Regions from separate parts of the Micromonospora sp. NPDC093244 genome, predicted to be linked through region 3. Evidence: riboswitches for the same ligand, from Rfam matches in the RefSeq annotation. Region 3 holds a riboswitch; each other region holds the start of a gene.
The links. Region 3 has a riboswitch for cyclic di-AMP ahead of AB0N27_RS15035 (hypothetical protein). Riboswitches for the same ligand answer to the same signal wherever they lie in the genome.

Region 1 (7,566 bases), on a different contig from region 3:
GGCGTCTGTTCAGCGCGTCACGGTTCGCCTCACTGGCAGTGCCCCGCTGCGGCCCGGCGCAAACCCGGCCCGCTGCCCGCCCGGCGCCGGTTCAGCGAACCGTCACCACCGCCGGGCGAGCTGCGAAGTCGTCATCGTCGTCATCGTCGTCGCCACCACCACCGAAACCGCAGGCCAGTACGAGGGCGAGCAGGACGCCGACGCCGGCCAGGCCGGCCAGTCTCTTGATCATTGAAGGTCCTCTCCGTCACCGTGGGTGTCCCGGGCCGATGCTAGGTGGCGTCGGCAACCCACGCCGGCGGCGGCGGGTCGTCGGGCGGTTCGGACCGGGACCGCTACCCTGGTTCGGCGGCGCGCCGGCTCCGACCGGCCGCCGAGTGATCGAATAACAAAAATTTCGGAACTGGGAGCCCTGTTGTGCCCAGATCCGCGAATTGCTCATCCCGAGGGGTGGCGACCGAGGCCGTCGGAGGAATACTCTCGGTCGCGGCCCGCGTACTGATGAGGCGCCCGGGGGACGGGCGGGTGGAGGTGCTCGCGTGAGCCTGTCGATCGTGAAGTCGGTTCTGTCCGGTGGTGTGGTGGAGATCGCCCCGCGAGGTGAGATCGACGTCGACACCGCGTACGAGGTACGCGAGGCGATCGCGGAGGTGTTGGCCAAGGGCCGCCCCCTGCGCATCGAACTGAACATGAGGCTTGTCACCTTCATCGACTCCGTCGGCATCAGCGCCATGGTGGCCGGCTTCCAGACCGCCGAGGTCAGTGGCGTCAAGCTGGTGGTCACCGAGCCGAGCCGGTTCGTGCACCGGCAGCTCTGGGTGACCGGCCTGCTCGGCCTCTTCGGCGCTCCGGAGCCCTACTTCGCAGGCGCCGCCACCCCCGAGGTGCTTCCCGGCGCCTGAGCGTCGCGTCAGCGCTGCTCGTCCAGGTCGGTCAGGTCCACGTCGGTCAGTTCGGTCACCGACCGGATGGCCGTCACCGACGCGTACCCCGCTGCCAGCAACGCCACGTCCGTGCCGGGCTGCGCGGCCTGACCCGGCTCCTCCAGTGCGGTACGCACGAAGCCGTGCCCGGACTCGGCGACCGTCATCTGCACCTGACCGAAACTCGCAAGCGTCCCGCGACGCACTCCGCGCAGACGCTCGTACGGCAGGTCCGGGGCGTTCACGTTGAGCACACTCTCCATCGGCGCGGAGGTCAGTCGGGGGAGCAGGTCGAGGGCGACCCGGGCGGCGGTGCTCCAGTGCCGTTCGGCGTCGCGTACCCGGGCGGCGGCGTCCACCGCGGCGCCACCGCTGGCGGCGGTGGCCTCACCGGCGGACAGGACGTCCAGGGAGACGGCCATCGCCCGGCAGCCGTTCGTGGCGGCGGTGAACGCGGCGCCCACAGTGCCGGAGTGCAGCACCGCGCGACCGGCGTTGGCGCCCCGGTTGATGCCGGACAGCACCACCGACGGCGGCGGGCCGAATGCCCCGTGCAGCGCGATGAGCGTGATGAAACCGGGAGTGCCGCCAACTCCGTACGCCGGCACACCGTCCAGATCGGGCAGGGGATGGTCGTGCACGACCACCCGCCCGTCGCGCTCCGTCGCGCTCATCGCGGCGCTGGTGCCGCTGGCCTCCTCAAGCGGTGCGGCGACCACCACGTCCAGCCCTCGCCGCGTCGCCGCCCAGGCCAGCGCCTGGATGCCCGGAGCGGCGATCCCGTCGTCGTTGGTGACGAGGACCCGCAGTGTCATCGTTCGACCACCCGATCGGCCAACTCGTCCGGGGTGGTGCGCTCCTGCGGGCGGCTGTCGGCAGGTACCAGCCGCACCCGCTCCACCAGACCCGTGATCGAGTCCAGGCGACCGGTGCCCAGGCCGTGCCGTGTCACATTGAGCGCTCCGGCGGCGGCGCCGGTACGGATGGCGGTCCGGATGTCCCCGCCGCCGGCCACCACTGCGGCCACCCCGGCGGTCATCGAGTCGCCCGCTCCGCGCGGGTCGGCGGCCTCCAGCCGGGGCATCTCCACGTCGAACAGCTCCCCGTCGATGAGCGCCAACGCCGGCTGGTCGGCCCGGCTCACCACCACCGTCTCGGCGCCCGCGGCGTGCAGGTCGTACATGGCCCGGGTCAGCTCCGGCATCTCGTCGCTGCGGGCACGGCCGTCACGGATCAGCTCCTCGTGGCTCACCTTGAGGAAGAAGACCCCGCTGTCCAGCACCGCCCCGAGGTGGTCGCCGGAGAGGTCGACGACGACCTGACCACCGTTGGCCCCGAGGTCGGCGGCGAAGCGCCGGTACAGGTCAGGCGGGACGAGCCACGGCTCGTTGGGTCCACTGAGGATGCTCACGGGGGCTCGCAGACCCTCACCCAGGGCCAGGTTGTAGAGCTCGTCGAGCTCGTGGCGGCTCAACGGCTGCCCTGGCACGTCGACGACCTCCTGCCTCGACCCGCCCCGCCGGTCGTGCACGTACCCGCCGCTGCCGGAGTCGCGGACCACCACCTTGAGGTCCACCCCCTCGCTGACCAGCAGCGGTTCCAGCACCTGGCCGATCTCGCCACCGAGAGCGGCGCAGAGCACCACGTCGACCCCCAGCGACAGCACCATCCGGGCCTGCCACACGCCCTGCCCACCGGGGTGCAGGTGCAGTTCGGTGTGGTCGTTGGGCTGGTCCACGGTCACGGTCAGTTGCGGAGTGGGCGCGAAGACCATCACGTGCCCGCTCACCTGTCGCCACCGTTCATGAATCCGCCCTCCGTCACGGTCAGTAATTCCGTACTAACCGATCTTAATGGGACAGTTGGCGGCCGACGTGGCATCGGCCGCTGTCCGACGGGCGTTGCCAGCCCGATCGGTGTACGGCACGATCGGGCGACAAGCGACGGCGGGAGACGGTGTGCTCAGGCGCGATACCTTCAGTTACACCGTCCAGGCCCGGTGCTCAGCCGCTGACGCCGCCGCACTGCTCAGCGACCTGACCCGGCAGGGCGAACTGCACCCACTGATCGTGGACGTCCGACAACTGCCGCCCCGCCCCGGCGCCCTGGCGAGCTACGCCATCAGCGACCGGCTGGTGGCCGGCCCGCTGCGCTTCCGGACCACCTACCAGGCGGACGTGCTCACCAGCGACGACGACGAGATCGTGATGGTGGCCCGCCAGTGGCCCGCTACCACGGTGCACAACCACACCCGCCTACGCCCCGAATCGGACGGCCTGCTCCGGGTGGACGTCGAGATCACCCTCAGCGCTCCCGCCCCGCTGTTCCGGTACGCGTTCCGCCAGGCCCGGGCCGCCCACCTCGCCCTCGCCAGCCGCCTCGGCCCGGCCCTCGAACTCGCCAGCAACCCCCCACCCCCCGCCTGACCCACCTCCACGCCCCCGCCGCGCCCCGCCCCGCCGCGCCTCCGCGCCCTCGCTGGGCTCCGCGCCCCTCCGCCCGCCGCCCTCCGCCTCCACGCCCCGCCCGCCGCGCCGCCGCCCGCGCCCCCGCCGCCCCGCCCGCCGTGCCCCCGCCGCGCCGCCGCCCGCGCCGCCGCCGCGCCGCCGCATCGCGCCCCGCCCCGCCGCGCCGCGCCCGCCCTGCGGCCGTGCCGCCAAGATCCGCGCAGCTTCCCTGATGTTGCTGCCTCCGGCGCGCTGGAGGCAGCAACATCCCTGAACTTGCGCGGATCTTGCTCGGGCGGGCGGGTGCGCTCCCGCAAGATCGCGCTCGATCCAGGATGTAGTGGCGTCCCACGACGCCGAGGCCACTACTTCCTGGATCGAGCGCGATCATGGCCGGCGGCTCCGGCGGCTCCGGCGGCTCCGGCAGGGGCGGCAGGGCCGGCGGGTCTGGCCGGTCCGGCAAGGGCGGCGGGGGTGGCAGGGCGTGCGCGGTCGGCGCGATCACGACCGGTGCGACCGGCGCGGGCGGTTTGGGCTGCGCTGGTGGGGCGGGCTGGGCGGATGGGGCGGCGGCCCCAGGGCTTGTAGGTGGAGAGCACCGTCGCGATGATCATCAGGCTGGTCGAGACGGCGGGGGCGATCACCAGGTCGGCGCGGTCCCGGGCGGGCAGTGCGGCCCCCAGGGCTCCGGCGTGGCGCAGGTTCGGGGTGAGCAGGAACAGGACCAGCCCGACCATCACCGTGGTGAGCACGAGTTTGACGAGCACCCAGCGGTAGCGCAGCAGTCCCCAGGGGGTGAGGAGTGCGCTGGCCACGCCGATCAGCCAGACCAGCACGCTCAGCGGCGCGAACAGCACGGTGCCGAGCAGCGCGGTGACCGGGTAGACCGTGTCCGGGTCGGCGCCGCGCTGGACCGCCACGCCGAGGGTGAGCAGCACCAGGTCGGTGCCGAGCCAGCCGAGGGAGGTGACCAGGTGCAGGGTGAGCAGTGCCTTGCGGGCCGTGGGCGGAAGTCGCATGGGAACGATGCTGCCGCCGGGCCGCCGCCGGGTCGTCCGACCGTCGGCGACATCAGGGGTACGCCCGCTGACGTACCCGTGGCCGGCACCCCCGGTTCGGGGCGCCGGCCACGGGTGGGGTCAGTACACCGACAGGTGCACGTGGTTGGTGTGGTCGCTGGACGGGTCGCCACCCGCCCCGCTGTACGACTTCCACCCGCTGCTGGGCAGCCAGATCTGCCGGTACCAGATCACGTACAGCACGGCGAGCCGGTCGGCGTTGCGGATGAAGTAGGCGGCCAGGTTGTTGCCGTACGTCTTGTCGCCGCCTGTGGCGTCACCGCCGAAGCCGTTCTTCTGCGCGGCGAAGTCGCAGGCCCGACCCTTCGGGTGTTCGCCTGAGCCGCCGGAGCGGTGGCAGGAGACGTAGCGGGTGAAGCCGGCGGCCTTTGCCTGGTTGAGCGCGTGCAGGGTCCGCGGGGTGATGCAGCCGCTGGCCGGGGTGGGGTCGTCGACGCTGCACGACTCCGAGGGCCAGGAGCCGTCGGAGTTGCGCGTCGCGGCCGTGGCGTTCGCGCTGGACGTCCCCCGGTTGGAGCCGCCGTCGGAGGTGGTCTGCGGCTTGGGTGTGGTGGCCACGGTCAGGGCCCGTTCGGCCTGTTCCTTGCGCTTGGCCATCACGGCGACCTGCTTGCGCTGCTCGCGGATCTCGCCGTCCAGGGCGACCCGGGTGCGGGTGGCCTCGTCCTTGGTGGCGATCAGGTCGCGTAGCACCCGGTCCTCGTTGGCGGCGACCGCGTCCAGCGCGGCGGCCCGGTCCATGAAGCCTTCCGGGGTGTTGCTGTTGAGCAGCGCCGACATCGCGCCGAGGCGGCCGGTGCGGTAGGCGACGCCGGCGATCTCGCCGACCTTGCCGCTGCGGGCCTCCAGTTCGGCCTCGGTGGTCTTGAGCTGGGTGGTGAGCTGCTGCTGCCGCTGCACGGAGGTGTCCAGGGCGCGCTTGGCGTCCAGGTAGCCCTTGCTGGCGGCTTCCAGTTGGGCGCGGAGCGCGGGGGTGCCGCCCTCTTCGTCGCTGTCGGGTGCCGCGGCGGCCCGCTGGGTGGTCGGGGGAGCGGCCGCCGCCCCGGCCGGGAGTGCGACGCCGAGGGCGAGCATCGCGACGATCAGGGCCGCCAGGCGGGCGGCGGGTGGTCGTGCTGGTGCCACTACGCATGTCCTTCCGTCAGCCGCCGACCGGGTTAGCTGACGGGTTCGGGACGGAAGATCCCTACCGCTGACGCGGATGCACCCCAGGAACATGGTTCCCCGGTTCGCCCGCTCGGGCGATTAGGCGGCGGCCGCCACCGGCGCCGGGAGGGCGCCGCCTGGTGGAGGCCGGGACCGAGCCTACCGGGGCAGGTGGGGCGCTTGCAGCCGATGTGACGGACGGTGCGTGCGTCATGACCAAAAACTCGGGCAAATGCGAACGTACTTCTCGAAACGCAGTCACCATTCGACCGAGCCGCAGGCGCCGGGCGCGGCGCCGGGCTCGATCTGGAGCGTCGCGTGTTCGATCCGGAAGTCGTCGTGCAGGGCGGTACGCGCCGCGCTGAGCACCGTGCCGACCTCCGCGCCGGGCGCCATGGTCAGGTGCGCGGAGGCCACCTCCATGCCCGAGGTGAGCGTCCAGACGTGCAGGTCGTGGACCTCGACCACGCCGGGCACTGCGGCGAGCCGGTCGTGTACGGCGGTGACCTGGAGGTGTTCCGGGGCAGCCTGCACGAGGATGCGGACGGCGGCCCGGCCGAGTCGCCACGTGCGCGGCAGGATGAACACGCCGATGGCGACCGCGACCAGCGGGTCGGCCCACCACCAGTCGGTGACCGTGATGAGCAGCGCCGCGCCGATCACGCCGACTGAGCCGAGGAGGTCGCCGAGCACCTCCAGGTACGCCCCCTGGAGGTTGATGCTCTCCCGCGCGCCGGCACGCAGCAGCGCGAAGGCGACCACGTTCGCGAGCAGGCCGAGTACGGCGACCGCGAGCATCGGGCCGGCCAGCACCTCGTGCGGGTCGCCGAACCGGCGGATCGCCTCGATCACCACGTAGACCGCCACGCCGGAGAGCAGGACGGCGTTGGCGAGCGCGGCGAGCACCTCGAGGCGGTAGAGGCCGAAGGTGCGCTGCGGGTCGCCTGTCGACCGGCGGGTGGCGGTGATCGCGGCGAGTGCCATGCCGATGCCGAGCACGTCGGTGAACATGTGCCCGGCGTCGGAGAGCAGAGCCAGCGAGCCGGTGCGGAAGGCCGCCACCGCCTCGACCACCATCAGGGCGGCGAGCAGCCCGAACGCTGCCCAGAGCCGTCCCCGGTGCTGGTGTGCGGCATTGGCGACCGACGCGTGGTGGTGGTCATGACCTGCGCCCACGAAACCCACCCTCCGCCGCCAGTCGGACCCGGTCAAATGTATGCGCACATCGCTATGTGTGCAACTATACGGCGGCACCCGCCCCGACGGTGCTCGTCGGGGCCTGATCAGCCGGTCGGGTCGACGGTGGTGAGCCGCTGCGTGGCCCGGGAGAGCGCCACGTAGAGCGTGCGTACCCCGGCACCCGGATCCGCCCGGATCTCGCTCGGGGCGACCAGCACCACCCCGTCGTACTCCATGCCCTTTGCCTCCAGGCTGGTCACCACCTGCAGGCGCGGTGCGCCAAGCGTGCCCAGCCAGCCGGCGACCTCGTCGCGGCGGGGGACCGGCGTGATCACGCCGACCGTGCCGTCCACCTCCGCCAGCAGACCGGCGGCCGCCTCCACGACGGCCGTCTCCAACCCGGCGGCGGGCACGATCAGCTCGACCGGGTCGACCCCCGTGGAACGCACGGCCGTCGGCAGCGACAGGTCCGGGTAGAGCCGGCGGATCTCCGCCGCCGCCACCGCGAAGATCTCCGACGAGTTGCGGTAGTTGGTGGTGAGCGTGAAATCGTGCCGCTTGCGCCGGCCCAGCGCCTGGTCCCGCGCGCGGGTCAGCTCCTCCGGGTCACCGGTCCACGCCGTCTGCGCCGGATCGCCCACCACCGTCCAGGACGCCAACCGGCCGCGCCTACCGATCATGCGCCACTGCATAGGCGAGACGTCCTGCGCCTCGTCGACCACCACGTGCGCGTACTCCCGGTAGTCCGCCGGCCGTTCCCGGGCCGCCGCCCGCGCGGCGCGCTGCCGGTCG
Region 2 (7,566 bases), on a different contig from region 3:
GCGACCGCGGTCGGTTGACCTCCCGCCCCCGGCCGCACGGCGATAATCCTGTGCGGCCGGCGGCGCCGCACGCCTATGGTGGCGCGATGCTGATCAGGCGCGAGACACCCGCCGACGTGGACGCCGTCCGGGCGGTGCACGTCGCGGCCTTCGCCAAGGACGGTGTCGACGTACCCGTCGAGGCCACACTTGTCGACGCGCTGCGCGTGGACGAGAGCTGGGTGTCCGCGTACTCCCTGGTGGCTGTCGATTCGGACGGCCAGGTGGTGGGGCACGTGGTGGCCACCCGCGCCCGGGTGGCCGGTGCGCCGGTGGCGGTGGGTCTCGGGCCGCTGGGTGTCCTGCCCGGCTGGCAGCGGCGCGGGGTGGGCAGCGCCCTGATGCACGCGGTGCTCGGCGCGGCCGACGCGCGGGACGAGCCCCTGGTGGTGCTGCTCGGGCACCCCGACTACTACCCGCGCTTCGGGTTCCGGCCGGCCGTCGAAGTGGGTGTCACCCCGCCGCAGCCGTGGGGTCCGCAGTACTTCATGGCCCGCCCGTTGAGCGCGTGGCGCGACACGATCCGGGGCGAGTTCCGCTACGCCCGCCCGTTCGACGACCTGTGATTCCACCGCACGTCCGTCGCCGCCGCGCCACCGACCTGGACGGATGTGTCGCGGCCCTCGTCGAGGTGCACCGGGTCGACGGGTACCCGATGAACTGGCCCGCCGACCCGCACCGGTGGTTGTGCGAGCCGCGACCGGCAGGGGCCTGGGTCGCCGTCGCGCCGGACGCGACAATCGTGGGACATGTCGCGGTGCACAGGTTGTCCGAGACCGACCGGCCGACAGCCGAGGTGGCGCGCCTCTTCGTGGCGCCGGCCGCCCGCGGGCTGGCGCTCGGCGACGCGCTGCTGGCCCGCGCCCGACGGTGGGCGGACGAGCACGCGACGGACCTGGTGCTCGAGGTGGCCGTGCGGGACGCCGCTGCCGTCGCGCTCTACGAACGCACCGGGTGGCGGTGCACGGGCATCCGCACGGCATCGTGGACCGCTCCGGACGGCGACCCGGTGTCGTTGCGGGAGTTCACCGTCCGCGCCCGGCCCGCCCCGGACTGACCGGGCCCGGTTCGGCGGGCTCGGCCATCGCCGCCAGGCGGCGCGCCAGACCGGCGGCGGCGTCACGCAGTTCCGCGGGCTCCACCACCTGCACCTCGTAGCTCAGGCGGGCGATGTGCGCGGCGAGCCAGTCCAGATCGTCGCCGCCGACGAGCAGCACACACCACCCGTCGCGGTCGTCCTCGACGCGGCCCACCTGCGGCGGCACCGACGCCCGCACCTGGTCGGGGTGGGCGCGTACCCGCACCCGGGCGACGTACCGGTACGGCGACCCGGTGACCGACCGCTGCACGAAGGCGACCGGGTCGGGATGCGCGCGGGGCCGGAAGCGCCAGGTCGTGGCCACCGCCGTACGCATCCGGTCCAGTCGGAACGTGCGCCAGTCGGCCCGGTCGACGTCCCAGGCCATCAGATACCACCGTCGGCCGGTGGTGACCATCCGGACCGGCTCGACCGTCCGCTCGCGCTCCCCGTCCCGTCCCGGGTAGCCGAACCGCACCCGCACCGCGTCGCGGCAGGCCCGCGCCAGCATCACCAGCAACTCCGCGTCGATCTCGACGACCGGCCCGATGAGGGTATCCGTGGAGCCGTGCACCGCCCGCACCTCGGCGCGCAGCCGTGACGGCATCACCTGGTCGAGCTTCGCCAGCGCCCGCAGGGCCGCCTCGCCCGCCCCGGCGACCGTGCCCCCGGACGCCAGCCGCAGGGACACGGCGGTCGCGATCGCCTCCTCGTCGTCCAGCAGCAACGGCGGCAGCCGGGTGCCCGCGCCGAGCTGATAGCCGCCACCGACACCTGACACCGCGCGCACCGGATACCCAAGTGTCCGCAGGCGTTGCACGTCGCGGCGGACGCAGCGGTCGGTGACCCGCAGCTGCGCGGCGAGGTCGGCGGCCGTCCAGGACGGTCGTCGTTGCAGCAGCGCGACAACCGCAGAACCCGCTCGGTGGTCGCCTCGACACTCACCCGCCGATCGTTGCACGGATCGAGGAACGATCCTGTCCGCGATTTCCGGGAGGCTGGGACCATGACCGACGAGATCAGGGGAGCTGCCATGCCACGCGACGTGCAGATCACGTTCGACTGCGCCGACCCGGCCGCGCTGGCCAGGTTCTGGGCCGAGGCGCTCGGCTACCGGCTGCAGGGCCCGCCCGGCGGCTTCGAGTCGTGGGAGCAGGCACTCGACGCGATGGGCGTGCCGCCGGAGAACCGCAACGACGCCTCGGCGGTGGTCGACCCCGAGGGCTCCCGACCACGGCTGTTCTTCCAGCGCGTACCCGAGGGCAAGCAGGTCAAGAATCGCGTCCACCTGGATGTCCGCGCGGCGCCGGGCCTCGCCGGGGACGAGCGGATGGCGGCCCTCGAAGCGGAGGCCGAACGGCTCGTCGCGTACGGCGCCACCCGGCTCGCCCGACACGAGCCCGCTCCCCCGCTGGGTGCCGGCCACCTCGTCATGGCCGACCCCGAGGGCAACGAGTTCTGCCTCGACTGATCGGCACGTGACCGCGTTCGCCCAGGTCACTACAGTGGCGACAGGCACTATGCGAACATGTGTACGTGTCGCCCGGGGCCACCATCCTGCACGCCGACCTGGACGCCTTCTACGCGTCGGTCGAGCAGCGCGACGACCCACGCCTGCGGCGACGCCCGGTGATCGTCGGCGGCGGGGTGGTGCTCGCGGCCAGCTACGAGGCGAAGGCGCGCGGCGTCCGCAGCGCCATGGGCGGTCGGCAGGCGCGCCGGCTGTGCCCCGACGCGATAGTGGTGCCGCCGCGCATGTCCGCGTACACGGTGGCGAGCCGGGCGGTGTTCGAGATCTTCCGGCGGACCACCCCGCTGGTCGAGGGGCTCTCCATCGACGAGGCGTTCCTGGACGTGGGCGGCCTGCGCCGCCTGGTCGGGCCCCCGGCCGACATCGCCGAGGGTCTGCGTCGGGAGGTCCGCGAGCAGGTCGGCCTGCCCATCACGGTGGGCGTGGCGCGGACGAAGTTCCTGGCGAAGGTGGCAAGCGGGGTGGCGAAACCGGACGGGCTGCTGGTGGTCGCACCCGACGGCGAACTGGCGTTCCTGCATCCGCTGCCGGTCGAGCGGCTCTGGGGTGTCGGTCCGATCACCGCTGCGAAGCTGCGCGAACGCCGGATCCGTACCGTCGGCGACGTGGCCCGGCTCGGTGAGGCGGCGCTGGTCTCGCTGCTCGGCGGGGGCGCGGGCCGGCACCTGCACGCTCTGGCCCACAACCGTGACCCCCGGCCGGTGCAGGTGGGCCGCAGGCGTGGGTCGATGGGCGCGCAGCACGCGCTGAGCCCCGCCCCGCACGCGGCGGCCGAGCTGGACGCGATCCTCGCCGGCCTGGTCGACCGGGTCACCAGGCGGATGCGGGCCGCCGGACGGGCCGGCCGCACGGTGGTGCTGCGGCTTCGCTTCGGCGACTACACGCGGGCCACCCGCTCGCACACGGTGGGCAAGGCGACCGCGGACACCACTCAGGTGCTCGCCGCCGCACGGGCGCTGCTGCGGGCGACCCGGCCCGAGATCGACAGGCGGGGCGTGACCCTGATCGGCGTCTCGGTGGGCAACCTCGACGACAACCCGGTCCAGCCGGAGCTGCCCTTCCAACCCGACCCCGGCACCGACCTCGACGCGGCGGTCGACGCGGTCCGTGACCGGTTCGGATCGGCGGCCCTCACCCGGGCGGTGCTGCTCGGCCGCGATCCCGGCGTCGAGATGCCGCTATTGCCCGACTGATGGTCTCTTGGCGGCCGAGTTTCTGCGATCGGTGACACATCACAGCAGGTCGGCGGTTTAGCCGACCGCCCACGGGTGACCCTTGAGGGGACCAGCCTGACGAGGGGGACCCACGATGTCCGACGACACCAGCAACCGACCGAGCCGTCGCGTCGAGCGTCCGCACGACGTGACCGACCCGCTGCTCTGGCAGCTCGCGGTCGACGTGCTGAGCGCCCACGAGCCGGACGACGAGGGGCACTGCCGCAATCTCCAGTGCGCCGGCCAGGGGTGGCCGTGCGAGGCCCGCACCGGCGCCGAGCACTCGCTGCGGCTGGCCCGCGGCGAGTCCACCTCGGTCGAGACGACAGTCGACGACGTACGGGACGAGAGCCGCCCCGGCTGGCCCGGCGGGACCGCGCCGCGCTGGGGCCGCAACGCCGGGCCGCTGCCCGCGCAGCAGCGAGAGCAGAAGGCGTCCGCCACCGCGGCCTGACCGCTACCCGCGTCGTCACACACGAACGCTCGGCCGGTGACCCGGCCGAGCGTTCGTGCGTCGTGCGTCGTGCGTCGTGCGTCGTGCGTCGTGCGTCGTGCGTCAGAGGCTGAGCCGCTGACCCGGGAAGATCAGACCCGGGTCGGCGCCGATCAGCTGCCGGTTGCGCTCGTACAGCGCTTGCCAGCCGCCGGTCGAGCGCTGGCGGTCGGCGATCTCCGACAGGGTGTCGCCCGGCTTGACGGTGTACGTCTCGCCGCCCGCCGCGGGCGCGGTGCGCTCGTGGTCGCGCGTCGCCGGCTTCTCGCCGCGCGACGGCCTGGGCTTCGAGCTCGACTCCGTCGACTTGGTCGACTTCGTGGCGGAGCCGCCCGACGAGCCGCCCTTCTTGCCGCAGGTCGGCCAGGCGCCGATGCCCTGCCCGTCGAGCACCTTCTCGGCGACGGCGATCTGCTCGCCGCGGCTGGCCAGGTCGGCGCGTGCGGCGTACTTCTTGCCGCCGTAACCGGCCCAGGTGCTCTGCGAGAACTGCAAACCGCCGTAGTAGCCGTTACCGGTGTTGGTCTTCCAGTTGCCGCCGGACTCGCACTTGGCGATCGCGTCCCAGTTGACGCCGGCCTGCGCCGGGGCGGCCGGGCCGAAGAGGGCGACAGCACCGGTGACCGCGCCGACGGCGAGGGTGCCGACGGCGAGGCGGCGGGTGGTGACCCGTCGATGACGGGGCGTGTGAGCAGAAGTCATGAGTTTCCTCCACGCCGGCGAGGTGAGCTGTCGGGTTCGGGCCGAGGAGCCCGGCCGCGCGGTGGCGGCTTCACCCCGAGGTGACGTGCACCGGAAAACCTGGGTCCCCCGCTCCTGCCCGGTGGACTGGGTTCCGACGACCGGGGGCAGGATTTGGCGTTGCCGGCCGTGGTGTCCGCAGTGGCGAACCCGACCGACGTTAGGCACGGTCGGTGACGAACGCCCACTCGCTGTGAAGTTGTTCACCGGGCAGCGCTCGGCGTTGCGCCCACCGGTTGCGGGCCTCGCGGCACTGTGCAGTGACCACGATGGACCGTTTGCGATCAGCGCTCGGGGCGGAGCCAGGCGACGATTCGACGCAGCAGCTCGACGTGGCCTGGCGACTCGTACGACCGGCCGTCGTGGCCGAGGGCGCTGTAGACGATCCGGCTGTCCCCTGCCGTGCGGGCCCAGACGAGCGGGTGGAAGACGCCGTCCTCCCGGTGCCCGTAGAGCGGCTCGATGTGGACGCCGTCGACCCGTTCCAGGTCGGTGTAGCGCTCGTCGAAGACCTCGATGTCGCCGAGCCCCTCGGTGATCGGATGCGCGACGGCGGTCCGCCGGATGAGACTGGAACCGATCGGCGGATGGAACGAACGGCCGTGCTCCCAGGCGGCGCCGATCGTGGCACGCCAGCTCGGCACCCGGGGAAACGCGAGGGTCGCGCTGTGGACGGCGAGCAGGTTGCCGCCGCCGGCCAGGAAGCCGTCGAGAACGAGCCCGAGGAGCGCGTCGTCGGGGACCGGGGAGGACCGGTCGGCGCTCGCGTTCACCACCAGCAGTCGGGCACCGTCGAGCGCGGTCGCGAGCCGGTCGACGGACGTCATGACGGCGGCACCACCGATGATGTCCGCGAGGATGGCGCTGGTCTGCGCCAACGGGTGCCAGGGGTCGCCGTGCGGCCCCTGGCCGCTGAAGATCACGGTGTCGACAGGCACGAGCCCTCCCGGAATCGACGTTCGGGCAGAGATCAGGGTCGCGTGCCGGCGGGGCCCCTGCCGGGTGCCCCGCCGGTCGGAGCGACTACAGGGTGCGGGCCAGCCGGTCGGCGAGCGTCCGGGTGAAGCGGGCCGGGTCGGCCAGTTCGCCGCCCTCGGCGAGTACCGCCAGGCCGTACAGCAGTTCGGCCGTCTCGGTCAGGGTCTCGGAGGAGTCGCCCTGCTCGTGGGCCTTGCGCAGCCCGGCGACCAGCGGATGACCCGGGTTGATCTCCAGGATCCGCTTGGTGGACGGAATCTCGTGCCCCATCGCCCGGTACATCTTCTCCAGCGTCGGGGTGAGATCGTGCGCGTCCCCGACGACGCAGGCCGGTGAGGTGGTCAGCCGCGACGACAGGCGGACCTCCCGGACACTGTCGGCGAGGGTGGTGCCCAGCCATTCGACGAGCGCGGCGAACTCCTGCCGCTGCTGCTCACGTTCGGTCTCGGCCTGCTGCTTCTCCTCGTCGGTGTCCAGGTCGACCTCGCCCTTGGCGATGGAGCGCAACTGCCGGCCGTCGTACGTGCCGACCCGCTCGACCCACACCTCGTCGACGGGGTCGGTCAGGAGCAGCACCTCGTGGCCCTTGGCCCGGAACGCCTCCAGGTGCGGGGAGTTCTCGATGGTGGCCCGGGAGTCGCCTGTGGCGTACCAGATGTCGCTCTGGCCGTCCTTCATCCGCGAGACGTAGCCGGCGAGGTCGGTGGGCTCGGCCGGGTCGTTGGTGGACGCCACCGACAGGATCTCCAGCAGGGTGTCCCGGTTGTCGGTGTCGTCGATCAGCCCTTCCTTGACGACAGTGCCGAACTCGTTCCAGAAGGTGCGGTACCGCTCGGGGTGGTTGGCCTTGAGGTCCTTGACCGTGGCGAGGACCTTCTTGACCAGACGGCGGCGGACGATCTGGATCTGCCGGTCCTGTTGCAGGATCTCGCGGGAGATGTTCAGCGACAGGTCGTGCGCGTCGACGACGCCCTTGACGAAGCGCAGGTAGGTGGGGACCAGCGCCTCGCAGTCGTCCATGATGAACACGCGCTTGACGTAGAGCTGGACGCCGCGGCGGCCCTGCGGGGCGAACATGTCGAGCGGGGCGTGGCTGGGCAGGAACAGCAGCGCCTCGTACTCGAAGGTGCCCTCGCCCTTCATGTGCACGACCTCGAGGGGGTCGGCCCAGTCGTGGCTGACGTGCTTGTAGAACTCGTTGTACTCGGCGGCGTCGACCTCGTCGCGGGGCCGCGCCCAGAGCGCCTTCATCGAGTTGAGGGTCTGCACCTCGCTCGTGGCGTCCGCGCCGTCGGCGCCGGGGCGTTCGACGGTCATCCGGATGGGCCAGGCGATGAAGTCGGAGTAGCGCTTGACGATCTCGCGGAGGGTCCACTCGGAGGTGTAGTCGTGCAGGTTGTCCTCGGTGTCGGCGGGCTTGAGGTGCAGGGTGACAGACGTGCCCTGCGGCGCCTCGTCGACTCCGTCGACCGAGTACGTGCCCTCGCCTGCG
Region 3 (7,566 bases):
CAGGTGTGACGCCGTCGACGTAGCGGACGGTGGCCTTCTCGGTGGCGTAGTTGACCGTGGCGCTCACCCCGTCCATCCGGTTCAGCTTCTTCTCGATCCGGGCGGCGCAGGCGGCGCAGGTCATCCCCCCGATCGCCAACTCGATCCGGTTCGGTGCCTCGGGCAGCGGTCTGCTGGTGGTGGTCATCGTCTGGTCCCGTCAGTTGTGCCCGTGCCCGGGGGTGCCATGCTCGGGCTCCCCGGTCGGCGCGGTTCCGCTCGGGCGGGGATCGCCCCCGGCCGTGACGGCGCCGGCGACGACCGTGAACTCGGCGGTGTGCACCGCCCCGCCGTGCCGGAAGTCGAGGTAGAGCCGGTAGGTGCCGGCCGACGGCACCTCGGCGAGGAAGGTGACGCCCGGGCCGGGGCGGGTACGGCCGTCGCCGGGCGTCCCGTCCGGGTGCACGTGCAGGTACGCGAGATCACCCCGGCGCAGCGCCACCAGGTGCCCGTACGCGCCCAGGTAGGGCTCCAGGTCGGTGACCGGCTGCCCGTCCCGGCTGACCGTCAGGGTGAGCGGCGAGGTACGGCCGGGCTGCGGCTCGCCGGCCAGGGTGACCGTGTAGCCGTCGACGCTTGTGCTTGTCGCCGGGGCGGGCAGGGGCCGCTCGGTCAACTCGCCGGGGACTGTCACGTCCACCCCAAGGGTCAGCGGTTCGCCACCGGTCGGGGTGAAGTCGGCGAAGGCCCGCCACTGCCCGGGACCGGCCAGTGGGGTGGCGACCCGCCAGGTGCCGTCCGAAGTCAGGTCGGGGTGGACGTGCCGGAAGCCGGAGAGGTCCCGGCGGGCCACGATCAGGTGCATCCGCTTGTCGTGTGCGACGTCGTAGCTGGTGACCGGGCGGCCGTCCGGGCCGTCGACAGTGAAGGCGAACTCGCCGGCCGGGGCGGCGACCGGGGCGAGGGTGTACCCGCGGTCGGAGACGAGCAGGCCGCCGGGGAGCCGGTCGACCGGTTCGTCGTGCTCCCCGTCCGGGTGGGCGGCGTCGCCGTCGTGCCGGATCTCCGCGGCGGGCACGCCGGGGTCGACCACGCGGCCGACCCCGTACGCCGTGCCGAAGACCGCCACGAGACCGAGGGCGAAACCGCCCAGTCGGGTCACCGTGTTCACGCCGGACCTCCGGATGACCCGTCCACGAGCTCGTAGCCGGCCTCGTCGACGGCGGCCCGGACGGATGCCACGTCCAGCGGCTGGTCGCTGCTCACGGTGACCTGGCCGCTGGCGAGGTCGACCTGGACGTCGCGTACACCGTCGAGGGCGCTGACCTCGGCGCTGACCGCGCTGACACAGTGCCCACAGGTCATGCCCTGCACCTGGTACGTGGTGTTGACCATCAGACCGTCTCCTCTGCCTCGCTACCGGTACCCGGTGGGGGTATCCGCCAGTTGGACCGTACCATACCCCCCAGGGGTAGGCTATCCTGGTCGGCATGACCGCACCCACCCCGATCCGCGGGTACACCGCCAGCAAGGACCAGCTGCTCGCGCGGCTCCGCCGCGTCGAGGGCCAGGTCCGGGGCATCGAGAAGATGGTCGACGACGACCGCTACTGCATCGACGTGCTCACCCAGATCTCCGCGATCCAGGCCGCCCTCGACAAGGTGGCGCTGGGTCTGCTCGACGGCCACGCGCGGCACTGCATGCACGAGGGCGCCGCCGAGGGTCGGGCCGACGAGATGGCCACCGAGATGATGGCGGCTGTCGGCCGGCTGATGAAGCGCGGCTGATGCCCCTCAGTCCGACTCCGGGTCGAGCCGGACCCGGCGCAGCAACTGGGCGTTGAGCGCCACCACGACCGTGGACGCCGACATCAGCACGGCGGCCAGCGCCGGGCTCAACGCCACCCCGGCCCAGGCCAGCACCCCGGCCGCCAGGGGCAGCGCCACCACGTTGTAGCCCGCCGCCCAGGCCAGGTTCTGCCGCATCTTGCGGTACGACGCCCGGGACAGCCGCACCACGGCGCCCACCCCACGCGGGTCGGACGAGGCGAGCACCACCCCGGCCGACTCGATCGCCACGTCGGTGCCCGCACCGATCGCGATGCCCACGTCGGCGCGGGCCAACGCGGGTGCGTCGTTCACCCCGTCACCGACCATCGCCACGGTCAGCCCCCGCCGCTGGAGGTCGGCCACCCGGCCGTCCTTGTCCGCCGGCAGCACCTCGGCGAAGACCTCGTCGACACCGGGGCGGAACCCGAGTTCGGCGGCGACCGCCTCGGCCACCGGCCGCGCGTCCCCGGTGATCATGGCGATGGTCCGGACGCCTTCGGCGCGCAGCTCGTCGACTGCCCGTCGGGCCTCCGGACGCACCTCGTCGGTCAACGCGAACGCGCCGAGCACTGTGTCCGGCAGCCGCACCAGATGCAGCACCGCCGCACCCCGCGCCGACCAGCGCCCGGTCGCCGTCTCCAGGTCGGCCGGGAGCGACACCCCCAACTCGCGAAGCAGCGCCGGCCCGCCCACCGCGTACTCCGTACCGTCGACTGTCGCCTGCACACCGCGGCCCGGCAGCGACCGGAACCCGTGGGCCGGGGCCGGACCTGCGGACCCGGCCGCCGCGACTATCGCCCGGGCCAGCGGATGCTCGCTGTCCGACTCGACGCCTGCGGCGATGCGCAGCGCCTCGTCCCGCTCCACGTCAGGCGTCACAGTCATGTCGGAGACGGTGTGCTCGCCCCGGGTCAGCGTGCCGGTCTTGTCGAAGAGCACCGCGCCGACGGTCCGCATCCGCTCCAACGCCAACCGGTCCTTCACCAGGATCCCGGATCGCGCGGCCACCGCCGTGGAGAGCGCGACGACAAGCGGAATGGCCAGGCCGAGCGCGTGCGGGCAGGCGATCACCAGGACGGTTACCGCGCGGACCACCGCCTCGTCGGTCCGCCCCAGCGCCGTCCAGACCAGCACGGTCAGCACGGCGGTGCCGGTCGCGACGTAGAACAGCGCGGCGGCGAACCGGTCGGCCAGCAGCTGGGCCCGACCGCCCGAGCGCTGTGCCTGGGCGACCATGCGCTGGATGCCGGCGAGGGCGGTCTGCTCACCAAGCGCCTCGACCCGGACCCGGACCGCCGAGTCGGTGGCGACAGTGCCCGCCACGACCCGACCGCCGGCCGCACGAGCGACCGGCCGCGACTCGCCGGTGATCATCGACTCGTCCAGCTCGGCACCGCCCTGGACGATGACCCCGTCGGCCGGCACCCGGCCACCCGGGCGGACCAGCACCACGTCACCCACCCGCAGCGCGTCCACCGGCACCGGTTCGACCCGGCCGTCGGCGGCCACCCGCTCGGCCTCGTCGGGCAGCAGCGCGGCAAGCGCCGCGAGGGCTCCCCGGGCCTGCCCGATGGCCTTCATCTCCTGCCAGTGCCCGAGCAGCATGATGGTGACAAGCGCCGCCAACTCCCACCAGAAGTCCAGGTCGAACGCGCCGACGCTGGTGGCCAGCGACGCGGTGTAGGCGACGGTGATCGCCATCGCGACAAGCAGCATCATCCCCGGTGCCCGGTCTCGCACCTCCCGGACCGCGCCGACCAGGAACGGCCAGCCGCCCCACCAGAACACCACCGAGCCGAGCGCCGGCCCCACCCAGGAACTCCCCGGCACGTCCCAGCGCGGACCGAGCCGGTCCGCCACGAGGTGACTGGTCAGCACCACAGGCACGGTGAGCACCAGGCAGACCCAGAACCGGCGGCGGAACATCGCCGGATCGTGACCGGCGTGCTTGTCGTGCCCACCGTGCTGCTGACCGTGCGGACCATGTGGTGACTCAGCGTGCATGACTCCACGATCCCGGGCCGCGCCCCGCCACGCGGGCGGTTCGGGGACCCCGACACTCCGCCACGACCTGCGTCCCACAGCCTGTGTGGTTAGCATTCCGACGATGGCCCTCGGATCACGACGCTGCGCAGCCCGGCACCGGTGCCGCCGCGACACGGCGGCGCTCCCCGCCGGTCCGACCAGTCGTTCACCGTACGTGATCAAGCGATCGGCATCCCGCGATCCGCCGCGCCCGTCACCGCATTTCCGCGGCGACGGTGAACCGACCGGCCCACCGGCACGTACCCCGCATCGGATTCGTTGGGAGTCTCGCATTGGGTTCCGACCACAGCCGTTCCGTTCCGTCCGCCCCTCCCCGGGTACGGCGGATCCTCGTCGCGACCGTGGTACCCCTGTTCGTCGCCACGGTGCTCGCGGCTGTGGTGCTCTGGCCCCGGGGCGACTCCCCGCAGACCGGCGGCGGCGCGGACGTCCCGCGCTACCACGGCACAGTGACCCGCGTGGTTACCGAACCGTGCCCGCCCACGCCGCAGACCCCGGAGGGCACGCCGAACGCCGGCGACGGGCGGTGCGGCACGGTGGACGTCCGGGTGCAGGACGGGCCGAGCGCCGGGCAGCAGGTCCAGACACCGGTACCGGACGGCCCCGGAGCACCCCGGGTCGACGTCGGCGACGAGGTGATCCTGGTCGAGCTGACCGACCCCGCCGACCCCGGCGCCAGCAACTGGAACATCGCCGAACACCAGCGCGGCACACCGCTGGTGTGGCTGGCGGTGGTCTTCGCCGCCGCGATCGTCGCGTTCGGCAGGTGGCGTGGCCTGGCCGCGCTCGCCGGGCTGGCCGCCAGCTTCGCCATCCTCCTCACCTTCGTGCTGCCGGGCATCGCCGCCGGCCGGTCACCGCTTGTCGTCGCGGTGGTCGGTGCCGCCCTGATCATGTTCGTGGTGCTCTACCTGACACACGGGGTGACCGCGCAGACCTCGGTAGCTGTCCTCGGCACCCTGGGCAGCCTGGTCCTCACCGGCGTGCTCGCCACCATCGCCACCGCAGCCACCCACCTCACCGGTTTCGGCAGCGAGGACGCCACCACGCTGTCGATGTTCCAGGCCGACGTGGACCTGCACGGCCTGCTGCTCGCCGGGATCATCATCGGCTCGCTCGGGGTGCTCGACGACGTGACGGTCACCCAGGCGGCCACCGTCACCGAACTGGCGAACGCCAACCCGGGGCTGACCCGGTTGCAGCTGTACCGGGCTGCCACCCGGGTCGGCCGGGCGCACATCGCCTCCACGGTCAACACGATCGTGCTGGCGTACGCGGGCGCCTCGCTGCCCCTGCTGCTCCTGCTCACCGCCGACACGCGCCCCCTCGGACAGATCCTCACCAGCGAGTTCCTGGCGCAGGAGATCGTCCGCAGCGCCGTGGCCACCCTCGGCCTCATCGCCGCCGTGCCGCTGACCACCGGGCTGGCCGCGGTGGTGACCGCCGCCGGCCGGTCGGCTGCCGAGCCGGCCGAGGGCACCCCCGCTCCCCGGCCCCGGCCGGACCGGGCGGAGGCGTTGGCCGCGCTCAGCTCCCCACGTACTGGTCCACCCCACGAAGCGGACCCGGCGCCTGCCACACCCCCGCCCCCCGCCACCGACAGGTGGCCAGAGACGAACAGGAGCACGGAGACGGCATGGTGACACTCCTCAGCGTGACCAGATCGGGCATCCGGCCTGAGAACCGCATCACTGGTCACTCAACGCCATGGCGATATGACGCTTTTGGTGGGCATCGGGACGTAGCTCAGGGGGTCGACTCTCGGGTAACCTCGCTGCCGGTCACCGCCGAAGGCGCGAATCGGCGCCTGCGGTGCCACCGCCCAATCGCCAACCGGCGAGCCGGGAACCCAGGTACGTGGGGTGAATCCGCGTCAGCGGTAGGGGCCACTTCCGCCCCGAACCCGTCAGCTAACCCGGTCGGCGGTCGACGGAAGGGAACATCGTGACGGCACCCCTACGCCGCTGGTTGACGCCCGTGGTGGCCGTGATCGCCGCACTGACCGTGCTCGCCGGCCCCCTCCCGGCGAACGCTGCCCCGACGACGCCGACGCCGTCCGGGCACGAGGAGGACGGCGAGCCGACACTGCTCACCGACGTCATCGAGAAGACCAACCGGGACTACGTGGCGGCCAAGTCCCAGCTGGACAAGTCCAAGAAGCGGCAGCTCGAACTGGCGCAGGAGGTCGACCGCGCGAAGGCGGATCTGGAGGCGCTGGCGCCGCAGGTCGCGCAGATCGCCGCCCAGTCGTACCGGACCGGGCGGATCGGCGCGATCGCCATGCTGCTGGAGAGCGACGCCCCCGACTCGTTCGTCCGCCGGGCCGCCATGCTCGACGAGATGAACATGGTCAACGAGAAGAAGCTCGCCGAGGTCAACGAGGTGAAGGCCCGCGCGGAGCAGGCCAAGCTGCAACTCGACGCGGAGGTCCGGGAGCAGCAGAAGCAGACTGCCCTGATGGCGAAGGAGAAGCGCGACGCGGACAAGGCGCTCGCCCTCGTCGGCGGGAAGGGCTTCACCGGAGGCCTGGTGGACGCCACCTCGCCGGTGGCCCGGATCGGCCCGGGGCGCACCGCCGACGGCGACTGGAAGGCGCAGTCGTGCAGCGAGGACGACCCGACCACGTCCGGCTGCGTCACGCCGCGCACGCTGCACGCGTACAAGGAGGTCAAGCGGGCCGGCTTCAACCGGTTCGTGGGCTGCTACCGCTCCGGCGGGCCGTGGGAGCACCCGAAGGGCCGCGCCTGCGACTGGTCGTTGCAGAAGAGCGGCTTCAGCCCGTGGCACAACGACGACACCCGCATGTACGGCAACAACGTCGCCGCGTTCCTCATCCGCAACGCCGACCGCCTCGGCATCTACTACGTGATCTGGAACCGGCAGATCTGGTTCCCGGCGACCGGCTGGAAGTCGTACAGCGGACCGTCGAACCACACCGACCACGTACACATGTCGCTGCTCTGACCCACCCGCTCAGCTGATCGAGGGCCGTCCCGCACCGTGGGGCGGCCCTCGTCGCGTCAGGCGGCGGCGGGCGTCGACGGCCCGTCGGGTACGTCGAGCGAGGCGACGCCCGCCGGAACGGCCGCGACCGGGCGCACCACACCGGCGGCGAGCCGGTACGACACGCCCACCACCGCGCACCGTCCCCGCGTCACCGCGTCGGCCAGCACGGACGACTGTTCCAGCAACGCCTCGACGGTCTGTGCGATGTGGATGTCGACGATGCCGTCGATGTCGTCGACACCGTCGGCGGCGGCGCGACGGAGGCTGGGCAGCACGGCGTCCACGACTGCGCCCAGGTGCCCTTCGGGTGCCACGCCGGTGGCGGCGACCTCACGGGCCGCCTGGACCGCGCCGCACGAGTCGTGGCCCAGCACCACTACGAGCGGGGTGCCGAGCACCGTCACCGCGTATTCCACGCTGCCCAGCACCTCCGGGCCGGTCGTGTGCCCGGCCGTGCGGACCACGAACAGGTCACCCAGCCCCCGGTCGAAGATGATCTCGGCGGCGAGCCGGGAGTCGGAGCAGCCGACGATCACCGCGAACGGGTGCTGCCCGTCGGCCACCGCGGCCCGGTGCCCGGCGTCCTGGTTGGGGTGGCGCGGGGAGCCGCTGACGAAGCGCCGGTTGCCGGCGGCCAGCTCGGCGTACGCCAGGGCCGGCTCGGTGATCGTCGACGACTGGTCGGCGCTCCGCTGCGGACCCGGCT
Region 4 (7,566 bases), on a different contig from region 3:
CCCCGACGTCCGCCGACGCCGCGTCGACGTTCACCGCCAGCGGGCCGATCACTCGGCAGGCCACCGTCACGCCGGGCATCGTCACCGGCCCGAGAACGCCGTCCGGTCTGATCGGCGTGGTCGCCATCGGGCACCTGCCCTCGGTCGTCGCCGCCGACGTCGCCGACCGGCACACCTCGACCCGGTCGGTCGACCCGCAGCCCGCCCGGCTGGCCGCCGGCATCCTGCCCGCCGCCACGGGTGTCACCGCGGCGAGCGCTGCCCGGTCCGAGTGGCGGCCCCACGCCCGCGGCCCGGCCAGCCGGGCACCCCGGGCCCCGCCCTCCCGCTGAGCCATCGGGACGAGCGTCCCGCCGCCGCGCCTGTCGATCAACCACCCGCACCCGTCGGCCCGTGGCCACGCCACGACCCGCCCGGCCCGTGCGGCTCACCGTCGCATCGCTGTCGTTCCGAGGTGTCGATCATGGAGACCGTTGTCTTCTACCAGTTCCTGACCGAGGTACCGCAGGCCGCCGCCATCTGGTCGGTGCTGTTCCTGCTGGCGTTGAGCGTGCCCGCCGTTCTCGTCGCCCGCCCGGAGCGGGACGGGCCGACGGGTGAGCCGGGCCCGACCGCGCCCACCGCCCGGGAGGCCGCAGCCGCCGCAGCCGCCGACAGGCGCCGGTACGCCGAGGAGGTGGCTGTCGCCGCCGCCGGCGCCGCGCAGACCGCCCGACGGCGACGGGCTGACTGGCTGGTCATTCAGGAGGAGGCCGAGCGGGCCTGGGCCGGGTACGACGAGGCGGACACCGTGGCCCGTCGGTTCGCCGGCGCCGGGGCGCTGCCCACCCCGCGTACCCCGCACACCCCGGCCGAGTACGCCGCCCGGGAGCGGTACCTGCACCGGGCCGCGATGGCGGCGTACTGGCGCGGGGAGCTGACCATGGGGCAGCTCGGTGACGTGTTCGGGCACCGGCGGGGTTGGGATCCCCGCCGGCACCCCGTCGAGCAGGAGGTGCTGCTCGCCCGGGCGATCAGGGACGCGAGGCTCGCCGACTACCGGGTCGCCGCCGAGCGGGAACGGTCGGCCTGGCGGGACGCGGAACTGGCCGCCGAATCGGCCCGCACCCTCGCCGAGGAGGCGTACGCGGCCGCGGCCCGACTGCGGCCCGGCCCGGCGCCGGCCCGCCGGGCGGCGACCGGTGCGGTACGTCAGGCCGCGGTGGCCCGCTGGCGCCCGGCGCGCGTCAGTTGAGCCGGCCCGTCGGTTGAGCCCGATCTGTGACGTGAGCCCGGTCACGGGCCCGCAAAATCGGGCGCTCGACGCGATCGGGCCCGTTGTTCGCACGAATCCGACGTCGTTGTCGACGGCCTGTCCGGTTGTCGACCACAGGCGTCGCCGTAACCGGTTGTCCCATCGAGTCACGTCATCGGCAATACGCGCAGAAATTGTCGCCCAGAATGATGTTTACGCAGGTGGACGCGGCTTGGCAGGCGTACGCACCGGCCAGTAGTGTCGTCCCGTCCGGTGCGGTTACCGATCGCAAGAGGCGACGCCGCGCCGACCCGCTCAATCGTGATCAACGAACCGGGGACCCACCAGTAAGTCCGGGGTGAATCCGCGAGCCACGGCCCGCGGTAGGGCGATCTTCCCGCCCGAATCCGTCAGCTAACCCGGTAGGCGGTGTCGGAAGGAGTTCCATCCTCGTGCAGCACCTCTCCACCCTTTGCTTGTTCCCCCGCCTCCACGGCGCGGCGGTGCCCCCGCTCATCCGTCTGGTGAGCTGACCCCCGGGTCATCGCCCTTCCCGCCCGGCAGCGCCGGGCGTTCCCCTCGAGCGGTTCACCATCCGCGGACCACGGTTCGCGCGCTGGCGCCTGCCTGGATACCGGCTCGGCCCCGGTGTGCCGCTCTCCCCCCGAACCGTGGAGGACCCCGTGAAGCACACCCTGAAGCGTCAGCTCCGCCGTCTCACCACCGAACGTCCGTACCAGATCGTCGCCGCCTCCGCCGCGGCCCTCGCGCTCGCGGCCACCTCCGGTGTCCTGCTCACCGACACCGACGACGCCCCGGCCGGCCAGCACAGCGCGACCACAGTCGCCGAGATGCGCAGCGACCTTGCCGCCTCCCGTGGCCAGGCGCGCGTCGCGTCCCCCTCGGCCAGCGCCGCGCCGAGCAGCGCCGCCCCGGCCACCAGCGCCGCGTCACCCGCCGCGAAGGCCAGCGGCAACCCGGACCTCACCCGTAAGCCGACACCGCCGAAGCCGCCCGCGACGAAGGTGCTCGACTACGACTACGAGGCGCAGAACACGTACTACAACTGCGGTCCGGCGGCCACCCGCAACGCGCTCAGCGCCAGCGGCATCGACCGCACCCAGAACGAACTCGCCGCCGAACTGGGCACCACCGAGATGGGCACCAACTCGGCACTTGACACCACCCGCGTGCTCAACGCCGAGGTGAAGGGTTCCCCGTACCGGACCCGGATGTTCGCGGGCTCGCCCAGCCCGGCCCAGATGGACCAGCTCCAGGCCGACGTCGTCAAGGCCATCACCGACGGCCGTGGCGTGGTGGCCAACGTCGCCGGCGACGCCGTCGACACCAACGGCGGCTGGCACTCCTACGGCGGTGGGCACTACATCGCCGTGGTGGGTTACCGGGACAACGGCCGGACCGTGCGGATCGCCGACTCGGCGAACGCGGCCGACGCGTCGTACTGGATCACCACGATCGACCTGGCCAACTGGATCGCCACCCGGGGCTACTCCGCCTGACCCAGGCGGATGGACCGCCGCGGGCGCCGTCCCCCACGAGGGGTCGGCGCCCGCGGCGTCTTCGTGTCGTGCTCAGTAGTCGATGAAGCCGTACAGCGCGAGGTGGTTCGACTTCGTCCCGCTGACCGTGTGCCCGATGCTGGACGGCCGTACGGTGCCCTTCACGAACAGATAGTCGATCTTGCTGGACCCGCTGGTGGCGGCCGAGCCGTAGCCGGTCATGCCGTAGCCGCTCAGCGTGCTGGCCGCGATGCCCGTGCGGTTCGCGTCGATCCCCACGATCCGGATCGTGGAGGCGTTCAACAGGCTCGTCGCGTCCGCGCCCAGGTGGATGCCGCTGTTGGCGATGCCCCGGTCGCCGTCGCCGGCGCACGCGTTCTGCCGGTTCTCCTGCGGCAGGTGCATGGTCGCCGCGAACACGCTGGTGCCGGTCGCCCTGATCGTGAACCGGGCCGCGATGGCGCTGGTCCGCTTCCACTTGTAGTAGTCGGTGCTGTCCGGGTCGCTGTTCGGCGGCTTGTACAGCGTGCACCCGGCGCCGTTGGCGTACGCCGTGCCCGGCTTGAGCCAGCCCGCGCTCCAGTACTTGGAGATGTCGCCGGCGGCGAGGCTGAGCGTCCTGGTGTTCCAGATGATCGCGTTGGTCTGCTTCTTCTTCAGGTCGCCCAGCGACTGGGAACTGCACTTGTGCGTGCTGCCCCACGGCTCCGGGTCCGCCCAGGCCACGATGGCCCCGTACGTGCCAGCCGGGTAGCCGAACTTCGCCGACAGCTGGTCGGCGTACGCCTCGGCCTGGCCGGTGCCGCGCACCTGCTGCACGATCAGCAGGTCCGGCGCCACCACACCGCTGGTGCCTGTGCGTCCGGCGTCGTCGACCAGGATCGAGGTCAGGTGGTCCGGTCCGGAGATCCGGGTGCAGCTCCCGTCGGCGTTGTTCACCACCAGGTTCTCGATGTTGTTGTTGTAGACCCGCAGGACCCGGTCGGCCGCCGCGACAGCCGCGCCGTGCGGCGCTGCGCCCGACGGTGTGCCGAGCGCGGGCGCGCCCGGTGCCGCGCCGAGGGCGACGACGGCCACCGCCGCCACCAGTGTTGATCGATGCCTTCTGAGCACGGAGGCTCCCTCCCGCGACGACGATGCCCGTCCAGGCGCCGCACTCTACAGTGGATCACCGCCGGTCGGGTCCGCGTTCGACTCTCGTTCCGGGCCGCGAACCGTGGGAGACTGCGGCCGTGGCGGATGAATCGGGTGGTCAAGCCGGTCGCGGACCGATCCTGCTGCTGCTGCACGGGATGGGGGCGAGCGGCGACGTGTGGCTGCCCTGGGCGCCGCTGCTGGAGCAGCACTGGGCCGCGCGGTGGCTCGCCCCGGACCTGGCCGGTCACGGCTGGTCGGCGCCGCTGCCGTCGTACTCCTTCACTGGTCTTGCCGACCGGATCGCCCGCGGCCGACGACCGGCTCGTCGTGCTCGGGCATTCGCTCGGCGGCGTCGTCGGTCTCGCGCTGGCCGCCCGCGACGCCGGACTGCCCGTCGACGCGGTGGTCGGGCTGGGCATCAAGGCGGTCTGGTCGCCCGCCGAGCTGGACCGCGCCGCCGCGCTCGCCGCCCGCCCGGTCAGCTGGTTCGCCAACCGCACCGAGGCGGCACGCCGCTACCTGCGGGTCTCCGGGCTGGTCGGCCTGCTCCCACCGGACCATCCGGTGGTGGACGCCGGGCTGCGGCAGGTCGACGGCCGGTGGCGCCTCGCCATGGATCCCGGCGCGTTCGCCGTCGGCGAGCCCGACCTGGCCGCCCTGATCGCCGCCACCGACGTGCCTGTGGTGCTGGCCCGCGGCGAGCACGACCCGATGGTCACCGACGCGCAGCTCAAGGAGTACGGCGTCCCGGTCGTCACGCTGCCCGGGCTCGGGCACAACGCACACGTGGAGGACCCGGCGGCGGTGCTGGCCCTGCTCGACGCGTACCGCTGAGGCGCTACACGGCCGCCGGGGCGGTGAGCGTCCGCTGCGGCGCCAGCTCCCGGCGGGCGGCGGTCAGGAACGCCTCGGCGTACGACTCGGCCGGGAAGTCGCCCAGGTAGTGGCGGCGGGTGGCCCACCGGTCCTCGGCGGCGGGATCGGTGTCCAGCAGGTCGGTCAACACCTCGTCGGTGTTCGACATGTCCCGCCGCAGCACGTAACCGGCGGCGGCCAACGGGAAGCGCCGCACGAACCCGTCGCCCTCGTCGCCCATGTCGGTCACCGCGTACGGCTTACCGGAGTAGAGGTAGTCGGAGATCACCCCGGACACGTCGGAGATCAGCGCGTCCGAGCGGTTCACGCACTCGGTCAGGCTCAGCTCGCGGGCCGCCGCGCCGACGACGTGCTGCCGTCCGGTGCGGGCCCGGTCGGCGACCAGCAGCTCGGTCAACCGGCCGAGCTGCCGGGCCGAGGCCGGATTCTGCGCGGTGTACGGGTGCGCCCGCAGGATGACTGTCGCGCCGCGCTCCAGCAGCCGCCGCAGCAGCGTCTCGGCCACCGGCAGGGAGCAGTAGTCGGCGTCGGCGTGGTGCCCCGTCCAGGTGGGGGTGTAGAGCACCGTCGGGTGGGCGAGCCCGCGTACCGGCTCGGGGCGTACCTCGATCGACTCGACCTGCGGGCGGCCCACCACCACGAACTTCTCGGCCGGGATCCGTACGCCGGCGCGGGCGTACCGCTCGATCGCCGCCGGGCCGGCCACGAAGATCCGGTCGAAGATCCCGGACACCGGGTTGGCGCTGGGCGCCTTGTCGCTGTCGCCGTGGTGCAACTGCACGTGGGTGAGCTGGGTGAACCTGATGCAGTGGCTGTTCTTGGCGCCGTGGTTGACGTAGAACGCCGCCCGCAGGCTGGGCACCAGCGCCTCGTCCATCGCCCGCAGGGTGGGGCAGTAGACCACCGGCGCGTCGGTGGCGGCGGCGATCGGCGCGAGGAACTCCGGCTCCCGCACCAGCACCACGAACGGGCGGCCGATCCGTTCCAGGTAGGGCAGCCACATGGTGACCTGGTACTCCGAACCGGGGGGTGCGGAGAAGTAGAGCAGGAACTCCGGCTCGTGCCGGCGCAGCGCGCGGGCCACCGCCCCGCCCCCGGCGGCCGGCCGGAACCGGCGCCGGGCCAGGTCCAGGGCGACAGCCCCGGCCCCCGCGCCCACCAGCAGGCTGGCGACGAGCGCCACGACGGCGGGCAGGACCAGCGCGGCGGCGAGGGCCACGACGGCGAGCAGCCCGAGCAGTGCGGTGCCGAGCCGGTCGGCGACCAGCGGCGTCCAGGACCGGACCGGCAGGTTGGCCGCGCGGATCTCCAGGTTCCCGGCCGTCCGCAGTGGCCCCACCAGCAGCACCAGCCCCAGCAGGACCAGCGCGGTGGCCACCAGCGCCGGGTCGAACCCGTCGTCGAGCCGCCGGGAGTAGCCGACAAGCACCGCGGCGGCGATGAGGGCCGTCTCGGCGACCAGGTCGGCGCCGGGCCGGATCCGCTGCTCGACGGCTGCCGCGGCCAAGGCGGCGACGGCCAGCGCCAGCCCCCAGTCGGTGGCGCCGGTGAGCGCCAGCACGACGAAGGCCAGCACGGCCAGCCCGGTGCTCAGGCACCGGGCGGCCATCTTCCGGACCAGGTCACCGCGCATGTCGCTCCGCTTTCCGCCCTCGCCGCCGTCAGTTCGCGGAGGCCGCCGCCGGTGCCTCGGCCCGGTCCGGGCCGGACTGCGCCGGCACGCTCGGCCCGTCACCGGGCGCCCGGCGTACGTCGATCACCTGGCCGGTCAGGTCGGAGATCAGCACGTCAAGCGACGACTGGGCGACGGCCTCGGCGGCGAGCAGGGTGTGCTCCGGCTCCTCGCCGAACGCCCGGGTGCGCATCGGGGTGGCGGTCCGCTCCGGGTTGATGCAGTTGACCCGGACGCCGACGTCGGCCCACTCGTCGGCGAGCGCCTGGGTGAGGTTGACCAGGGCGGCCTTCGTGGCCGAGTAGAGCGCGTAGCGGGCCCGCCCCCGGGTGTACGAACTGGAGGTGTAGAGCAGCAGCTGGCCCTTGGTCTGCTGGAGGTACGGAAGGGACTGCCGCGCGATGGTCACCGGGCCGACGAAGTTGACCTGGAGCACCCGGTCCATCGTCTCCTCGTCCATCTCGGCGAGGGCGCCCTTCTCCAGGATCCCGGCGGTGACCACCACGTGGTCGATGCGGCCGGTGGCCTCGAACGCGGTCTTCAGCGCGGCCTCGACGTCCTCGGCGCGCTCGACGTGGGTGCCGGTGGTGGAGCGGCTGAACGGGAAGACCTGCGCGCCGTAGCGGCGGGCCAACTCGGCCAGCTCGTGACCGATGCCGTAGCTGCCGCCGAACACCACGATGGTGCGGCCGGTCAGCTCCTCGGCGTAGCTGCGGTGGTCGGTGAGCCGGGGCGCCTGCGCGGCGGCGAGCTGGAAGAGCTTGTCCGCCAGGTGCACGTCGACCGGGTGGGTGACCTTGATGTTCTCGTCGGAACCGTCGATCACCTTGATCGGGGTACCGGGCAGGTAGTGCAGCACCACGCCGCAGTCGTCGGTCGCGGCGAAGTCCGGGTCGCCCTCGGCGATCCGGTACGCCTCGCGGATGGTGGGGGAGCGGAACGCCTGCGGGGTCTGGCCACGGCGCAGGCGGGAACGCATCGGGATGTCGGTGATGCAGTCGTTGTCGTCGACCTGGATGATCGTGTCCGCGGAGGGGATGGCCACGTCCACTGCGTCGTAGGTCCAGAGCGCGTTCACGCACTCGCGCACGATCCGGCCGCTGAGCAGCGGGCGTACCGCGTCGTGG

Region 1: linked by a shared signal. The riboswitch ahead of AB0N27_RS01200 (hypothetical protein) and the one ahead of AB0N27_RS15035 (hypothetical protein) in region 3 are both predicted to bind cyclic di-AMP.
Region 2: linked by a shared signal. The riboswitch ahead of AB0N27_RS29365 (transglycosylase family protein) and the one ahead of AB0N27_RS15035 (hypothetical protein) in region 3 are both predicted to bind cyclic di-AMP.
Region 4: linked by a shared signal. The riboswitch ahead of AB0N27_RS20345 (C39 family peptidase) and the one ahead of AB0N27_RS15035 (hypothetical protein) in region 3 are both predicted to bind cyclic di-AMP.

Annotation. Positions count from the first base shown of each region.
Region 1 covers NZ_JBFBEO010000001.1:251,488-259,053, forward strand. The annotation lists gene AB0N27_RS01170 (hypothetical protein) at 92-232, opposite strand; gene AB0N27_RS01175 (STAS domain-containing protein) at 540-902, shown strand; gene AB0N27_RS01180 (5'/3'-nucleotidase SurE) at 911-1,738, opposite strand; gene AB0N27_RS01185 (PfkB family carbohydrate kinase) at 1,735-2,712, opposite strand; gene AB0N27_RS01190 (SRPBCC family protein) at 2,882-3,349, shown strand; gene AB0N27_RS01195 (hypothetical protein) at 3,736-4,389, opposite strand; gene AB0N27_RS01200 (hypothetical protein) at 4,510-5,523, opposite strand; cyclic di-AMP (ydaO/yuaA leader) riboswitch at 5,580-5,711, opposite strand; gene AB0N27_RS01205 (cation diffusion facilitator family transporter) at 5,854-6,771, opposite strand; gene AB0N27_RS01210 (AAA family ATPase) at 6,879-7,566, opposite strand, start outside.
Region 2 covers NZ_JBFBEO010000011.1:34,228-41,793, forward strand. The annotation lists gene AB0N27_RS29330 (FMN-binding glutamate synthase family protein) at 1-18, shown strand, start outside; gene AB0N27_RS29335 (N-acetyltransferase) at 87-605, shown strand; gene AB0N27_RS29340 (GNAT family N-acetyltransferase) at 602-1,096, shown strand; gene AB0N27_RS29345 (YafY family protein) at 1,065-2,078, opposite strand; gene AB0N27_RS29350 (VOC family protein) at 2,151-2,588, shown strand; gene dinB (DNA polymerase IV) at 2,654-3,841, shown strand; gene AB0N27_RS29360 (hypothetical protein) at 3,957-4,316, shown strand; gene AB0N27_RS29365 (transglycosylase family protein) at 4,419-5,057, opposite strand; cyclic di-AMP (ydaO/yuaA leader) riboswitch at 5,055-5,226, opposite strand; gene AB0N27_RS29370 (ThuA domain-containing protein) at 5,381-6,034, opposite strand; gene htpG (molecular chaperone HtpG) at 6,120-7,566, opposite strand, start outside.
Region 3 covers NZ_JBFBEO010000002.1:1,044,358-1,051,923, forward strand. The annotation lists gene AB0N27_RS15005 (heavy metal translocating P-type ATPase) at 1-187, opposite strand, end outside; gene AB0N27_RS15010 (hypothetical protein) at 200-1,150, opposite strand; gene AB0N27_RS15015 (cation transporter) at 1,147-1,374, opposite strand; gene AB0N27_RS15020 (metal-sensitive transcriptional regulator) at 1,470-1,766, shown strand; gene AB0N27_RS15025 (heavy metal translocating P-type ATPase) at 1,773-3,812, opposite strand; gene AB0N27_RS15030 (YibE/F family protein) at 4,127-5,497, shown strand; cyclic di-AMP (ydaO/yuaA leader) riboswitch at 5,664-5,794, shown strand; gene AB0N27_RS15035 (hypothetical protein) at 5,799-6,818, shown strand; gene AB0N27_RS15040 (carbonic anhydrase) at 6,875-7,566, opposite strand, start outside.
Region 4 covers NZ_JBFBEO010000003.1:380,522-388,087, reverse strand. The annotation lists gene AB0N27_RS20355 (hypothetical protein) at 1-332, shown strand, start outside; gene AB0N27_RS20350 (hypothetical protein) at 464-1,234, shown strand; cyclic di-AMP (ydaO/yuaA leader) riboswitch at 1,537-1,678, shown strand; gene AB0N27_RS20345 (C39 family peptidase) at 1,906-2,754, shown strand; gene AB0N27_RS20340 (hypothetical protein) at 2,827-3,867, opposite strand; partial or broken gene AB0N27_RS20335 (hypothetical protein) at 3,891-4,127, shown strand; gene AB0N27_RS20330 (alpha/beta hydrolase) at 4,180-4,725, shown strand; gene AB0N27_RS20325 (CDP-glycerol glycerophosphotransferase family protein) at 4,730-6,400, opposite strand; gene AB0N27_RS20320 (bifunctional cytidylyltransferase/SDR family oxidoreductase) at 6,429-7,566, opposite strand, start outside.